3 regions of the Tepidimonas fonticaldi genome follow, and region 1 is predicted to be linked to each of the others. Evidence: predicted binding sites of a transcription regulator. Region 1 holds the regulator's gene; each other region holds the start of a gene.

Region 1 (5,007 bases):
CGGCTCAGGACGAAATTTACCACAAGCTGACAGCGAATCCAACACAAAGTCGTAAAAAAGCCACTCGAAAGCCGACGAGCGGACTAGCTATCACTGTTGCCATTTCTGGACTGGAGCTCGAAGCGCAGCAGCCGGCATTCGATGGGGCCGTTGAAGAGCGGCACGCGCCGGCTGGCCTGCAGCCGCAGGCGGCGGGGCAGGTCCCGGTCGGGGGTCAGCACCCAGGCGGTCCAGCCGCCAAAATGCGTTTTCCAATGGGCGGCCAGCCGCTCGTAGAACACGTCGGCACCCAGCCCGCCCGCGACTCCCGCGGCTTCGATGCGTTCGCCATACGGCGGGTTGAGCAGCAGCACCCCGGGGCGGGCCGTGGGCGGCAGGCGCTGCAGGGCGTCGCCCCCGCGGAACTCCACCGCCGCCCCGACGCCGGCGCGCTCGGCGTTGCGCCGCGCAAAATCGACCATGCGAAACGCCACATCGCTGCCGTAGGCCAGCGGCGGATGACCGGCGGGCCAGGGGCGTTCGTGCGCGCGCGCCTGCTCGCGCAGCGCCGCCCAGCGGGCGGCATCGTGGGGCAGCAGCCGCTCGAACGCAAAGCGCCGTTGCCGCCCCGGGGCCTGCCGCAGCGCGATCTGCGCAGCCTCGATGACCAGCGTGCCGCTGCCGCAGCAGGGGTCGAACAGCGGCACCGGCTCGCCGTTGGCGTCGGCGCCAGTCCAGCCGGTGGCGGCGATCATGGCGGCGGCCAGCGTTTCCTTGAGGGGGGCGTCGCCTTTGTCGGTGCGCCAGCCGCGTTTGAACAGCGGCTCGCCGCTGGTGTCCAGCGACAGGGTCAGCCGATCGGTGGTCAGGTGGGCGTACAGACGCACATCCGGGTGCGCGGTGTCCACGCTGGGCCGCGCACCGCAGCGCGCGCGCAGCCGGTCGCAGACGGCGTCCTTGACGCGCAAGGCGGCGAAGTTGAGGCTGCGCAGCGGGCTGCGCTGGGCGGTCACCTCGACTTTGATGGTGCGCGCGGGGGTGAACCACGCCTCCCACGGCACGTCGGAAGCGGCGGCGTACAGGTCGTCCTCGTGGCGGTAGGGGCCCTCCCACAGGCGCACCAGCACGCGCTGGGCGATGCGGCTGTGCAGGTTGAGGCGCAGCACCGTCTCCCAGTCGCCGCGCAGGCCGACACCCGTGCGGCCCACGTGCAGGGCGTCGGTGGCCTGGCCGGTCAAGCGGGCGACTTCGTCGGCCAAAAACGGGGCGCTGCCGCCGGCGCAGGGCAGAAACAGATCGAATACGGGCATGGGGTTACAGGGTTTTGCGCAGGCTGGCGGTGGGGATGCGCAGGGCCTCGCGGTATTTGGCCACGGTGCGCCGCGCGCATTCGATGCCCTGTTCCTTGAGCAAATCCGCGAGCTGGCTGTCGCTCAGCGGCTTGCGCGGATCCTCGGCGGCGATCATTTGCTTGATGAGGGCGCGCACGGCCGTGCTGGAAGCGTTGCCGCCGGCGTCCGTGCCCAGGCTGGAGCCGAAAAAATACTTCAGCTCGAAGGTGCCAAACGGGGTGGCCATGTATTTGGCCGTGGTGACGCGGCTGATGGTGGACTCGTGCAGGCCGAGTTCGTCGGCAATGTCGCGCAGCACCAGCGGCCGCATGCCCACTTCGCCGTGCAGGAAGAAGCTGCGCTGCCGCTCGACGATGGCGCGTGCCACGCGCAAGATGGTGTCGAAGCGCTGCTGCAGGTTTTTGATGAACCAGCGGGCCTCCTGCAGCCGCTGTTGCAGGTCGCCGCCGCGCAGGCCCCGCAAGGCCTGCGCATACAGGTCCGACACGCGCAGCCGTGGCAGCACGGCGGGGTTGAGCTGCACGTCGAACTGCGCCCCCTGCACGGTGACGATGACGTCGGGCACGATGATTTGTCGCTCCGCGTCGGCGAAGCGCCGGCCGGGCTTGGGCTCCAGGCGGGTCAGCAGCGCCAATCCCGCGCGCAGGGCCGCGTCGTCCAAGCCCGTCGCCTGGGCCAGCCGACGCATGTCGCGCCGGGCGATCCATTCGATGGGCTGCTCGCACAGGGCCAGCGCGGCGCGCGCCTCGGGCGTGTTGGGCTGCTCCAGGATCTGCAGGCGCAGGCATTCGGCCAGATGGCGCGCGCCCACGCCTGCGGGTTCCATCGCCTGCAACCAGCCGAGCGCGCGCCGCAGCAGCGAGGCGAGCTCGTCCCGGCGCTCCTCGCCCCCCGAATCCCCGGCGGCCCGGACCTGCTGCCACAGGGCGTCCGTGAGGTCCTCCAGGGGCTCGGTCAGGTAGCCGTCGTCGTCCAGCGACTCGATCAGGAAGTACAGCGCCGCGCGCTCGTCGTCGTCCAGGTGCAGCGCGAGCGCCTGGCGGTGCAGGTGATCCTGCAGACGCTCGGCGCAGCGCGCCAGCTCGGCCGCCGGGCCGCGCTCGTCGTCTTCTTGGCGGCCGTCGCGGTCGATGCCAGGCCCCTCCCAAGACCAGTCGGCGGCGGCCTCGCCACCATCACCGGACTCCTCCGTGCTCCACCCGCCGGCGTCTTCGTCCAGGCGGGCCGGCCAGTCCGTCGCGGCGTCGGGGGCCGTGCCGTCGATCAGGGTGACGGTGTCGGGCAGGCCGCCGTCCTCGGGCGCCGCGCGGGCATCGCCGGCGGCCGCCCCGCCGGGCTCGGGGGGGTCATCGGCCGCGTCGTCCTCGGCGCGTTCGAGGAAGGGGTTGTCGGCCAGCATCTGCTCGACCTCCTGTGCCATCTCCAGCGTGGAGAGCTGGAGCAGCCGGATCGACTGTTGCAGCTGGGGCGTCAGGGTCAGGTGCTGCGAGACGCGCAGCGCGAGGCCGGGTTTCATGCGCGCTAGAGGCGGAAGTGCTCGCCCAGGTAGACCCGGCGCACCTCGGCGTTGTCCACGATCTCGGCGGGCGTGCCGCGGGCGAGGACCCGCCCTTCGCTGATGATGTACGCCTGGTCGCAGATGCCGAGCGTCTCGCGCACGTTGTGGTCGGTGATCAGCACCCCGATGCCGCGCGCCTTCAGAAAACCGATGATGCGCTGGATCTCGATGACCGCGATCGGGTCGATGCCTGCAAACGGCTCATCCAGCAAGATGAAGCGCGGTTGCGCGGCCAGGGCGCGCGCGATCTCGACGCGTCGCCGCTCACCGCCCGACAGCGCGGGGGCGGGCGCGCCGCGCAGATGATCGACGTGCAGTTCTTCCAGCAGGGCGTCCAGGCGCGCGCGCAGCACGGGCTCCGGCAGGGGGCGGCCTGCCTCGTCGTGTTGCAGCTCCAGCACGGCGCGGATGTTCTGTTCGACCGTCAGCTTGCGAAAGATCGACGCTTCCTGCGGCAGATAGCCCAAGCCCAGCCGCGCACGGCGGTGGATGGGCAGGTGCTCCACCCGCTGTTCGTCGATCCACAGCCGCCCTGCGTCGGCCCGCACCAGGCCGACGATCATGTAAAACGACGTCGTCTTGCCCGCTCCGTTGGGCCCCAGCAGCCCCACCACCTCGCCGCTGTGCACCTGCAGCGACACGTCATGCACGACGGTGCGGCGGCCGTAGCGCTTGTGCAGGCCCTCGGCACGCAGGCAGGTGGCGGGCGTCGCGGTCACGGGCGGCGCTCCAGGCGGTCGCTCGGGGTCAGGGTGGGGGCGGGGGTGTCCGGTGCGGGCTGGGTGGTCGCGGGGTCGGCGCCGCGCGGCGTCAGCAGCGCGCGCACCCGGCCGCCCGGGTTGTCGGGGGTGGACTGCCCGCGATCGCCGTCCACGGTGAAGGTGTCGTTGCGGTTGTCGTACACGATGACGGCGCCGCTGGTGCGGTCGTTCAGCACCGCGCCGCGGTAGCGGCGCAGCTCGGCACGGCCGCGGAAGGTCACGCGGTCGGCCTGCCCGTCGTATTCGATGCGCTCGGCCTCGCCTTCGATGTACTCGTCCAGCCCGTCGCGCTTTTGGCGGTAAAAGGCGCGCTGCGAGGCGTCGCCCAGCGCGATGCCGAACTGTTGCCCCTGATCGTTCTGGCGCACCTCGACCTGGTGGCCGCGGATGCGGATCGTGCCCTTGGTGATGACCACCCGGCCGGTAAAGACGCTGACCTGGCGGGCGTCGTCGTAGCGCAGCGCATCCGCCTCCACGTTCATGGGGGCGCTGCGGTCGGCGCGCTCGGCATGCACCGGCGCCCCCAGGCCGAGCAGGGCGGCGGCGATCAGGGTGGCGACAGGGGCAGCCCAGGGGCGCGGCGGTGGGGATGCGGCAGGCACGGAATTTGCTCCTTGCGGTGCACCGATTGTGCCACGACTGGCCCCGCCCCCCGCGGTGGCGGGCGGTTTACGCTTGGCGCACGCGCGCGATCAAGGCATCGGCCACGACCAGCGTGCGGGCCGCCTGACCCGGCACGATGAAGCGGCCCGCAATGCCCAGCGACGGGGTGGCCTCGACCTCGTAGGCGTCTTGCAACTGCAGGGCGCGCTTGACCTTGCCGCTCACGCCAAAGGACTGGTAGGTCTGTGTGAACGCCTGCCGGTCCAGCCCCTGTTTGGCGGCCCAGGCCGCCACGGCGTCGAGCGAGTTGAAGCGCTCGCGCTCCTCGTGGATGGCTTTGAAGGCCTTCTCGTGCAGATCGCCCAGGCGGCCCATGGCCTCGAGCGTGAAATACAGCCGCTGCATCGGCTCGAACGCGGCGTTGAAGCCGACCGGCACCCGGCGCACCACGATTTCCTTGGGCAGCTTGCGCATCCAGGCGGTCATCAGCGGCTCGAAGCGGAAGCAATGGATGCAGCTGTAGGCAAAGAACTCCAGCACCTCGACCTGACCGGGGCCGGTGTCCACCGGGGCCGGCTTGTTCAGGCGCCGGTAGTCGGTGCCTTCGCGCAGGCCGTCCTGGGCTTGGGCGAAGGCGGCGGGCAGGGTGGCGGCGGCACCAAGGCCGAGCAGGGTGGCGTGGAAGTGACGGCGTTGCATGGGCGTCTGACGGTGACGGGTGTTGCGATGACCGTTGGATGGGCGCGCGCGGCGG
Region 2 (5,007 bases), on a different contig from region 1:
GGATGAGGATCTTGAAATCGGTGTATCCCGGTCGGCTGTCGCACTCGATGAGCCCTTGGTGCTGCTGCACGAACGTCTGCGCCAGGGTGAGCCCCAAGCCGGAGCCGCCATCCCGACCCGACACCAGCGGGTAGAAGATGCGGTCCTTGATCTCCTCGGGCACGCCGGGACCGTTGTCGATGACATGCAATTCCAGTGCCAGGCGAAAGCGCCGCTTGCCGAAGGTGACCTGCCGCTGCACGCGCGTGCGGAAGGTGATGCAGGCATCCCCCGCGGCGATGCGGTCCTTGAGGGCATGCGCCGCGTTGTGCGCCAGGTTCAGCACGGCCTGGATGAGCAGCTCGCGGTCGCCGCGGAACTCGGGGATGGACGTGTCGTAGTCCCGCACCACGCTCAGCCCGCGCGGAAACTCGGCCAGGATGATGGCGCGCACGCGCTCGCAAACCTCGTGGATGTTGACGTCGGCCATCACGGGCGCGCGCCGGTGCGGCGCCAGCAGCCGATCCACCAGCGATTGCAGGCGGTCGGCCTCGTGCACGATGACCTCGGTGTATTCGACCAGATCGTCGCGCTCGGCCAGCTCCATCTGCAGCAACTGGGCGGCACCGCGGATGCCCCCCAAGGGGTTCTTGATCTCGTGCGCCAGATTGCGGATCAGCTCCTTGTTCGCCTGGGCCTGCTCCAGCAGGCGCTCCTCGCGCTCCTGGCGGGTCTGCTGCTCCAGCGGCAGCATCTCGACGACGCGGTGGTCGGGCCATTCGGTGGACGCCAGCACCAAGTGCACCGGCAAGGGCTCGCGCAGCAACCGCTTGAGGTGGGTGTCGTAGCGGATGACGGCGTATTCGTGCCCGCGCGCGCCGTCCAGCGCGCTTTGCAGCAGTTCGGGCTGGGTCACCCACTCGGTCAGCGGCACGTCGGCCAGATTGCGGCGCGACAGGCCGATGGCATCCTCCAGGGCGTGGTTGGCATAGCGCACATGGCCCCGATCGTCCACCACCGCCACCAGGGTGGCCAGCAGGTCCAAGGCCGCAAAGCGCTTGTCGGCGCCGGCCGACCGCGATCGACGCGCTTCCATCGCGGTGTCAGCGCCCGCCGTCCAGACGACCGATCTCGCGGCGGATCGCAGCCACATCGGCCTCGGCCCGCTCGACCCGGGTGCGCAGCTCCTCCACCCGCGCCGTGTAGCGCGGGGAGTCGGTGCGCTCGTTGGCCAGCCGCGGCGGCTTGCCGTCGGCGTAATCGGCGCGGGCCTGGGCCAGGCGCTCCTCGGCCCGGCGCAGCTCCTGCTCCAGAATGCGGCGCGCCTCGGCGTCGCGCTGGCGCTGCTGGTCCGGCTCCACCCGCTCGGCGGCCGAGCGCGCGCCATTCGGTACGCCAGCCGATGCCGCACCGCCCGCCCCACCCGCGTTGCCCGGCGCCCCGCCGGCGGGACGGGTGCCTTCGACGATGGTCAGGTTGCCGCCCTGCATTTCACGGCAGCCGCGCGCCGCGGGGTTGGGGCCGGGGTTGTTGGTGTACTCGTTGCCACAACGCCAGATGGCGCTGCCTTGCGCCCAGGCCGCCCCGGCGGCGCACCACACGGCGGTCGCCCATGCGGCGGCCATGCCCGCCTTGCCCCATCGCCGAATGTTTTGCTGCAACGACATGCCAAGCCTGATCCACAGAATGCGACGCGACACAGTATCGTTCAAAACGGCTGGGGGCGGCACACGGCCGCCCCCAGGGTGATTCAGCAAGCCGCCTGCCGCGGGCGGCCCGTCCGCATCACAGGCTGAAGTACATGTCGTACTCGGTCGGCGTGACCTCGACGCGGGCGCGGGTGACTTCCTGCATCTTCAGCTCGATGTAGGCATCGAGCATGGAGTCGGTGAACACACCGCCCTTGGTCAGGAAGGCACGGTCCTTGTCCAGGTAGTCCAGCGCCTGATCCAGGCTGTGGCACACGGTGGGCACCAGCTTGTCCTCTTCCGGCGGCAGGTGGTAGAGGTCCTTGGTGGCGGCCTCGCCCGGGTGGATCTTGTTCTCCACGCCGTCCAGACCGGCCATCAGCAGCGCCGCGAAGCACAGGTACGGGTTGGCCATCGGGTCCGGGAAGCGGGCCTCGACGCGGCGCGCCTTCGGATTGGCCACGTACGGGATGCGGATGGAGGCCGAGCGGTTCTTGGCCGAGTAGGCCAGCTTGACCGGGGCCTCGAAGTGCGGCACCAGGCGCTTGTAGCTGTTGGTGGTCGGGTTGGTGATGGCGTTGAGCGCGCGGGCGTGCTTGATGATGCCGCCGATGTAGTACAGGGCGAAATCGCTCAGGCCGGCATAGCCGTCACCGGCGAACAGGTTCTTGCCGTCTTTCCAGACCGACTGGTGCACGTGCATGCCGCTGCCGTTGTCGCCGTGGTAGGGCTTGGGCATGAAGGTGGCCGTCTTGCCGTAGCTGTTGGCCACGTTCCAGATGACGTACTTGAGCACCTGCGTCCAGTCCGCACGCTCGACCAGCGTGCTGAACTTGGTGCCGATCTCGCACTGGCCGGCGCCGGCCACCTCGTGGTGGAACACCTCCACCGGGATGCCCAGCGACTCCAGGATCAGCACCATCTCGGCGCGCATGTCGTGCGTGCTGTCCACCGGCGGCACGGGGAAGTAGCCGCCCTTGGTGCGCGGACGGTGGCCGCGGTTGCCGTTTTCGAACTTGGTGCCGGTGTTCCAGGGCGCTTCGTACTCTTCGATTTCGTAGAAGCAGTTGCCCGGGTTGGTGCTCCAGCGCACGCCGTCGAACAGGAAGAACTCCGGCTCGGGGCCAAAGTAGGCGGTGTCACCCAGGCCCGACGCCTTCAGGTAAGCCTCGGCGCGCTTGGCGATCGAGCGCGGGTCGCGGTCGTAGGCCTTGCCGTCGCTGGGCTCGATGACGTCGCACTGCAGGTACAGCGTGGTCTCTTCGAAGAAGGGGTCGATGTTGGCGGTGTTGGGGTCCGGCATCAGCAGCATGTCGGACGCCTCGATGCCCTTCCAGCCGGCGATCGACGAGCCGTCGAACGCGTGGCCCGACGTGAACTTGTCTTCGCCGAAGGCGGAAATCGGCACCGTCACGTGCTGCTCTTTGCCGCGGGTGTCGGTGAAGCGGAAGTCGACGAACTTGACGTCGTTCTCCTTCACCATGTTCATCACGTCGGCGACGGTCTTGGCCATCAGTGTGCTCCTAAGAGGTTCGGGTCGAGGGAAAGGACTGAAGTCGGACAATGGAAAGCAGGTTCCATGCCAGATTCGCACATGGTGCATGCCGCCCCGGATGGACGCCAATGCACCATTTCAATGCATATTGCACGTTATCGGTGCGCCATATCAACGCACCAATTCGGGGCCCAGCCGCACGGGCATGGTCCGCAAGGCGTCCAGCATGGCCTCGTATGCGGCTGCTGCGGCAGCGTCGGCGCCCTTGACCCCGAGTTCGATGTGCCGCCCCCACTCCGGGTGGTCGACGCTCGGCAGGCTGAACACCTTGACCCCGGGGTGCTCGGCTTCGATGCGCTCCATCAGCGGGGTCAGCGTCGCCTCGATGCCGCCGAAGACGATGATCGAACGCTCGCGCTGCCGGGACTGCCCGAAATGCGCGCGGTAGCCCGTGTCGAGCACCCACTCGATCATCGGCCAGGCCATGACGGGAAAGCCCGGCACGAAGTGCACCGTCCCACCCCCGGGGCCGTCGCAGGCAAACCCCGGAATGCGGTTGTACGGGTTGGGGATGAGGCGCGCGCCCACGGGGAACACCCCCATGTTGAGGCGGTGCACATTGTCGGGGCGATCGGGCTCGAAGGGCACGCCCTGCTCCGCCGCGACTTCGCGCATGCGCTGCTCGATCAGGGCCTTGGCCTCGGGGTGCAGCACCGCCTCCACCCCCAGCGCGGCCGCGGCCGCCTGGCGGGTGTGGTCGTCGGGGGTGGCGCCGATCCCCCCGGTGGAAAACACCACATCGCCGCTGGCGAAAGCCTGCCGCAGCACCTCGGTGATGGCCGCGCGGTCGTCACCCACATAGCGCGCCCAGTCCAGGCGCAAACCGCGGGCGCCCAGCAGTTCGATGACCTTGGGCAGGTGCTTGTCCTGGCGCTTGCCGGACAGGATTTCGTCGCCGATGACGATCAGGCCGAAGCGCGGGACGGCGGCCGCAGCGGGGGATACGGGCGTCATGATGCAGGAGGAGAAGGAAGCGGGCGGGCCTCGACGTCGACGATGCGGTCCGCAGGGACGGGATGGGCTGCAGAAACCGTGGGGGCCGAGGACCCGGGCGGCACCGGCGGGGTTGTGGCCTCGCGCCGCAGCTCATCCAGCGCCTGCAGCAGATAGTGGGCATACCACAGCGACGCAAAGGCGAACACCAGCGCGTAAATCCAGATGGCCAGCGGCACGAGCAGCGGGGCCAGCGCAATGAACATCGCCCCGGAGGCCCACAGCACGCTGGGCGCCGCGCTGATCAGACCCGCAATCACCCCCATGACCAGCAAGGGCACGCGGTGGCGGGCCATGAGGGTGCGCCGCTCGTCCACCGAGGCATGTTCGGCCAGCGCATCGTAGGCGAACACGCGGTAGGTCAGCCAGCCCCAGATCAGCGGCGGCAGCACGAGCACCAGCGGCGGAATCAGCCAAAAGGGCAGCGAGACCACCAGCATCAGCACGGCCAGCACGGTGGACCACAGGGACCAGCCCACGCTGCCCAGCACCCCGCCGCCGCGGCGCCGCTGCAGGTCCGGGAAACGCCGCTGGGCGACCAGATCCACCATGGCGGGGGTCATGAAAAACGCCACCAGCAGCAGCGCCAACACGACGATCAGCGGCGTGGCCATGACGAGCACCAGCAGCGGTGCGACCACCGTCCGCAGCGCGCCCAGCCCCACGCTGTCCAGCCAGCCGAGCACGAATTCGACCAGCGACCACGTCTCCAGCCAGGCGAGCACGGCATCGACCGCCCGGTCCCAAAACCAGTAGCCCAGGGCAAACGCCCCCGCCACCATCAGCACCAGG
Region 3 (5,007 bases), on a different contig from region 1:
ACATTGCGCTGCTGGACGCGCGCAAGGGCATCACCATGTTCCAGAAGGTGGGGGTGCCCATCCTGGGCATCGTGGAAAACATGGCCGTGCACGTCTGCCCCCACTGCGGCCATGCGGAGCATATCTTTGGCGCCGACGGCGGCAAACGCATGGCGGCCGAGCTGGAGGTCGCCTACCTGGGCGCGCTGCCGCTGAACCGCAGCATCCGCGAACAAGCCGATGCCGGCCGCCCGACAGTCGTGGCAGACCCGGACGGCGAAATCGCCGCGCTGTACAAGGCCGTGGCGCGGCAGGTGGCCATTGCCGTGGCCGCGAAGGCGAAGGATTATTCGAGCAAGTTTCCGACGATCAGGGTCAGTCAGGGGACGTGAGGGAGGTCACGCGGGCCGGCCGCGGGCGGTTCAGCGCCGGCCGGGAACTGGGGCCAGCAGCCACCTGGCCCACGGCAGCTCGGGCCAGTCCGCACGTCCGGCGCCGAGGGCCGGCCAGTCCGTGATCGCGGCCTTGCACAGGCCGGGGTGGAACATCGCGCACAGCCGCTCCCCGTACCAGGCGGCCTTTTGCGCATCGCCGCGGAAGCCGTACGCCACCGCCGTGCGCCACAGCAGGCCCGGCAGCGGGTAATTCCGCGTGGTGCGCTCCAGGGCCGCCAGCTCGGCGTCGGTGAGGTTGCTCAGGCTTGCCGCCGGGCGGCTGAGCCAGTCCACCCGCGCCAGCAGCCCCGGGTACAGCGCCTTGGAGAACGGGTGCGCGTCCGGCAGCGCGGCGCGCACGGCCGCCGCGCCCTGCTGCCGGAACAGGGTGTAGAGCTTTTCCACCTCCACGTAGCCGCGCCAGACCGGGTAGGCCACCAGCGCGCACGCCAGCAGCCAGCCGATGCCCGTGGCCAGCGGCCAGCGCAGCGCGACGGGGCGGCCGGGCTGCCCCGTCAGGTACCCCAGCAGCAGGCACATCAGCCACAGGAAGAACCCGTAATGCAGCGGGTACTCCAGCAGCGCGTGCACCAGCATCGCCGTCACCATCAGCCACGGCAGCCAGCGCTGCGGATCGTGCGCCCCGCGCGCGGCGCGCCACCACAGCCACGCCACCGCGGCGGCGATCGCCCCTCCCGCCGGCAGGCCGAACATCAGCAGCAGGTCCAGCACCGTGTTGTGCGCGTGCGCAGCAATGCTGTAATCGATCGCCCCGTACACCGGGCTCAGTTCCAGGTGCGCCTGCGCCATTGCCGCCGGGCCGTTGCCGATCCACGGGTGCTGCAGCACGGCCGTCCACGCCATCGCCCACAGGCGCAGCCGCTGGCTGTCCTGCGTCAGGGGGCGGTCCTCCGGCGGGCTCGGCAGCCCGAGCCATTCGGTGAACACCGGCGTGGCAGCCTGGAACGCGAACAGCAGCGCGGCCGGCACCGCCACCCACGCCAGCAGGGCGTGGCGCAGGTGCCCGTGCCGCCACAGCAGCCACGCCGCCGTCAGCATTGGCGCCAGCAGCAGGTTCAGCTGCGCGGTGCGCGATCCGCTCAGGTAGACGCCGAAGGTCAGCACGGCCACCACCAGCGCGAGCAGCAGGGTCCGGACGTGCCGCCCGAGCCGCTGCGCCGCGGGCTGCTGCGCCACCCACAGCGCACACCACAGCCCGATGACCAGAAGCGTGCCGAGGTTGTTGGGGTGCCCGATGTTCGCTACCGCTCGCCCGGTTCCTTGGTTGGGGGTAAGGAAGGCTGCACCAGCTGCCCAACTGTCCTTGTCCAAAAAATCGGACCACTGCAGGATGGCGATCGCCGATGAGATCAGAGCGGTAAGAAGTAATGTGACTACGACAGGCAAGAAATCGTTGGTGTGCGTCTGATATGTGCCTCCGGTGAGGTATGCCATCACAGAGACGGATGCAAACGCTGGAAAGATGAAAAGCTCCGTCGCGGGATCTGATGACAAGCTCTGGATGACCGTGAATGCGGTAACGACAAAGATTATTTTTTGTGTTGTGGTGGACGATGTTTTGGTGAGGTCGGGCAAAATCTTGCCGGAAAATAATAGTGCGATGAAGCAAAAAAATAAAAATTCTCCGTGGAAGGTGGTCCACGGAGGCAGGTGGAGTGGAAGCAAATAACTTAAGGAGAGGCAAACTAATGCAAGGATAGAGATCAGCAGGCTGTATGTTTCTCTTGCATTGATCATGTGAATGGGGGTCGCATCAGGCGCCCCCTCTCCTCTGTTTAAGATATCAGAGGCCGCAACCCTTGACTGCTTTTGCCCCTGATCCGGGGGCGCACGTCCATGAAATACTGGCAGCTGACGCGCTGAGCGTCATCGTGACTGTCGCTCCATCATAGGTGGATGTAATTGTTCCGTTGTTGCAAGAGACTCCGCTCGGCAATGTCGTCGGGCACGTGGCACTGCCGGTCGCGCTGTAGGCTTCGGCTATAGCGAGCTTGACAGCGTCCGCTTGAGCAATCGCGTTACCAGTCTTGGCCTTCGCGGTATAGTCTTGATAAGCCGGCAGCGCCACAGCTGCCAGAATGCCGATGATCGCCACGACGATCATCAGTTCGATGAGCGTGAAGCCCTGTTGGACACGTTTCATGGTTTCAACCTCCAGAGATGGACACATTGGCCCCGTGGTCGACGGGGTCAAGATCATCGTAGCACCATCCGTGCCAGCTGCAGTATCTGCGCGATGTTGGCTCGTGCGCCCGTGGCGCGGGCGCCACGCGAAGGGGCCGGGCGGCGCCGATGGCATCAAATCATGACGTCAAACCTTGACGTCCAGCGCCGGCGGCAGCCGGTCCGGCGCCACGTCCAGTCGCCGGTGGGCGTCCTCGCGCAGGCGGTCGTAGGTGCGCAGCAGCAGGTGGGCCGCGTCCTCGGCCAGCCGCAGATCCTGCGCGAAGGTCTCGGGGTCGGTCTGATACTCGTGCACCAGCCGGTTGCGCAGGTTGCGGGCCGCGATCCACGCCTCCGCGGAGTCCAGCACGCCCAGTCGTTCGGCGCGGCGCAGGTTTTCGATCATGCTGGCGGGCCGCTCCGACAGGGCCGCCAGCCAGCGCGGCAGCAGCTTGTCGCCGATCGTGTCCTGCATGCGGCCAAAGCGCGAGACGAACGCTTCCAGTCGCTCGGCATCCTCCGGGCGGGATTCCAGCATCCGCACCCAGTCGGCGTCGGGCTCGCCCGCGCCGAACAGCCGCTGCAGGCTCCAGAGCAGGTGGGTGCCCTCGCGGTGCACGATGTCGAGGGTGGCCAGAAACCGCTCCAGCGGCGTGGGCGGCGCGATGGGTTCAGTCGGGGTCGTCATACGGCGATGCCGGTGTGCTGGGCCACCCGCACGATGGGGGTGGCGGGGGTGGCAGGGTCAACCACGAGAGCGTCGATGCGCTGGTCGCCCAGGCGCATCTGCAGCCGGGCGACCAGCCGATGGGTGCGCGCGGCGCGGTCCGGCAGCGGCTCGGGGCACTCGATCAGCAGGTCGATGTCGCCGCCGCGCGCCGCATCGTCGGTGCGCGAGCCGAACAGCCGCACCCGCGCTTGCGGGCCGAACAGCTCGCGCACGGTGTCGCGGATGACGGCGCGCTCCGTTTCGCTCAGGCGCATGCCACCTCCCACCCCACGATCTGGCGCCGGGCGCGGCTGAACTCGACGCCGAGCTCGATCACCTCCGCAATGCCCGGCGCGCCGCGGTGCTTGGCGGCGTAGTCGCGGGCCTTGAGCTGGCGCATCGCCTCGCCGGTGGGTTCCTCGCCGTCGATGACCTTGAACTCGATCACCCACGCGCGGCCCGCATGGCGGATGACGAGGTCGCACTGGCCGGGGTTGGAGACTTCCTCCGGCACGATGTCGAGCCCGAGGCTTGCCAGGTGGCTGTAGAAGACGCTGGCGTAATAGCCTTCATATTGGGCAATGGGGTTGTTGCGATACCAATCATTTGGGATGCTGGCGTACAGGCGCTGGAAGTGCGCGCGCAGGCCTTCGGCATCGCCGTCGGTGAGCAGGTCGTACAGGTCGCTGGCCAGGCGGCTGACCAGCGAGGCATCGGGCATCCAGGCCTTCAGCAGCCGGTCGTTGAGGGCGTAGCGCACCTCCTGGTTTGGCACCCGCAGGGTGTAGACGGTGCGGCTGCCCTTGCGTTGCTGGCTGTCGATGGTGAGATACCCCGTCTGCCACAGCAGCGCCTCGGGCTCGATACGCTCCACGTCGAACGCCCCCAGCAGGTCGTCGTCCGCCAGCAGCCGCTCGAGCTTTGGCGTGAAAAAGCCCCGGTTCCGCAGCCACTCGACGAGGAAGGTGGGCGTGCCGGTCTCGAACCAGTGCGCGCGGAATTGCCGTTCGGCGAGCAGCAGCAGCACGTCGAACGGGTTGTAGACGCTCACCGGGCCCCAGCGGTAGCCGTTGTACCAGCGCCGGATCTCCTCGCGGTCCAGCGGCTGGCCTTCCGCGGCGGCAGCCTCGAGCTCCGGCGCGAAGATGGTGTCGATGTCCGCGTCGGTGTAGCCGCAGACCGTGCCGTATTCGGGCGACAGCGTGATGTCGCGCAGGTTGTTCAGACCCGAGAAGATCGAGACCTTGCTGAACTTGGACACGCCCGTCAGCAGCACGAAGCGCAGGTCGGCGTCCCGTCCCTTGATGACGCTGTAGAGGTTGCGCAGGCCCTCGCGCATCGCGCGGGCGATGTCGGGGGCTTCGAGGTTGTCGAGGATGGGCTTGTCGTATTCGTCGACCAGCACCACGGCCTGGCGGGCGTGCGCCTCGGCGGCGCGCTCGATCAGGGCGTCGAAGCGCAGCGGGACGTCCGTGTCCGGCGGCGGTAGCTCGACCCCCAGATGGCGGGCGTTGGCCTCCAGCTGGGCGTGGATGTGGCGGTCGAGCTGTTCGCGCTTTTCCAGCCGCCCGGCCGCGAAACTGAGCCGGATCACCGGGTGGGGCTTGGCCCAGTCCCAATGGTCGGCAAGGAACAGCTTCTCGCGCGGGGCAGTGCCATCCGCGCCGTCGTGGGCGTCGAACAATTCGCGCCGACACTCAA

What was found. The regulator sigma-54, encoded in region 1, starts transcription at its own class of promoters, with help from an activator protein. The targets are predictions, from matches to a motif close to TGGCANGNAANCTGCTTT.
Region 2: a site for sigma-54 is predicted at 3,235-3,252, ahead of glnA (type I glutamate--ammonia ligase). Genes of this name have one in related genera too.
Region 3: a site for sigma-54 is predicted at 2,636-2,653, ahead of A9O67_RS13950 (pilin). Genes of this name have one in related genera too.

Annotation. Positions count from the first base shown of each region.
Region 1 covers NZ_LZDH01000045.1:246,272-251,278, forward strand. The annotation lists gene A9O67_RS05310 (THUMP domain-containing class I SAM-dependent RNA methyltransferase) at 84-1,289, opposite strand; gene rpoN (RNA polymerase factor sigma-54) at 1,294-2,847, opposite strand; gene lptB (LPS export ABC transporter ATP-binding protein) at 2,853-3,608, opposite strand; gene lptA (lipopolysaccharide transport periplasmic protein LptA) at 3,605-4,252, opposite strand; gene A9O67_RS05330 (thiol:disulfide interchange protein DsbA/DsbL) at 4,320-4,952, opposite strand.
Region 2 covers NZ_LZDH01000056.1:302,982-307,988, reverse strand. The annotation lists gene glnL (nitrogen regulation protein NR(II)) at 1-1,075, opposite strand, end outside; gene A9O67_RS07220 (hypothetical protein) at 1,083-1,646, opposite strand; gene glnA (type I glutamate--ammonia ligase) at 1,765-3,180, opposite strand; gene A9O67_RS07210 (competence/damage-inducible protein A) at 3,334-4,176, opposite strand; gene A9O67_RS07205 (EI24 domain-containing protein) at 4,173-5,007, opposite strand, start outside.
Region 3 covers NZ_LZDH01000056.1:177,677-182,683, forward strand. The annotation lists gene apbC (iron-sulfur cluster carrier protein ApbC) at 1-371, shown strand, start outside; gene A9O67_RS06645 (PglL family O-oligosaccharyltransferase) at 402-1,820, opposite strand; gene A9O67_RS13950 (pilin) at 2,218-2,577, opposite strand; gene A9O67_RS06650 (hypothetical protein) at 2,746-3,285, opposite strand; gene A9O67_RS06655 (nucleotidyltransferase domain-containing protein) at 3,282-3,581, opposite strand; gene A9O67_RS06660 (ATP-binding protein) at 3,572-5,007, opposite strand, start outside.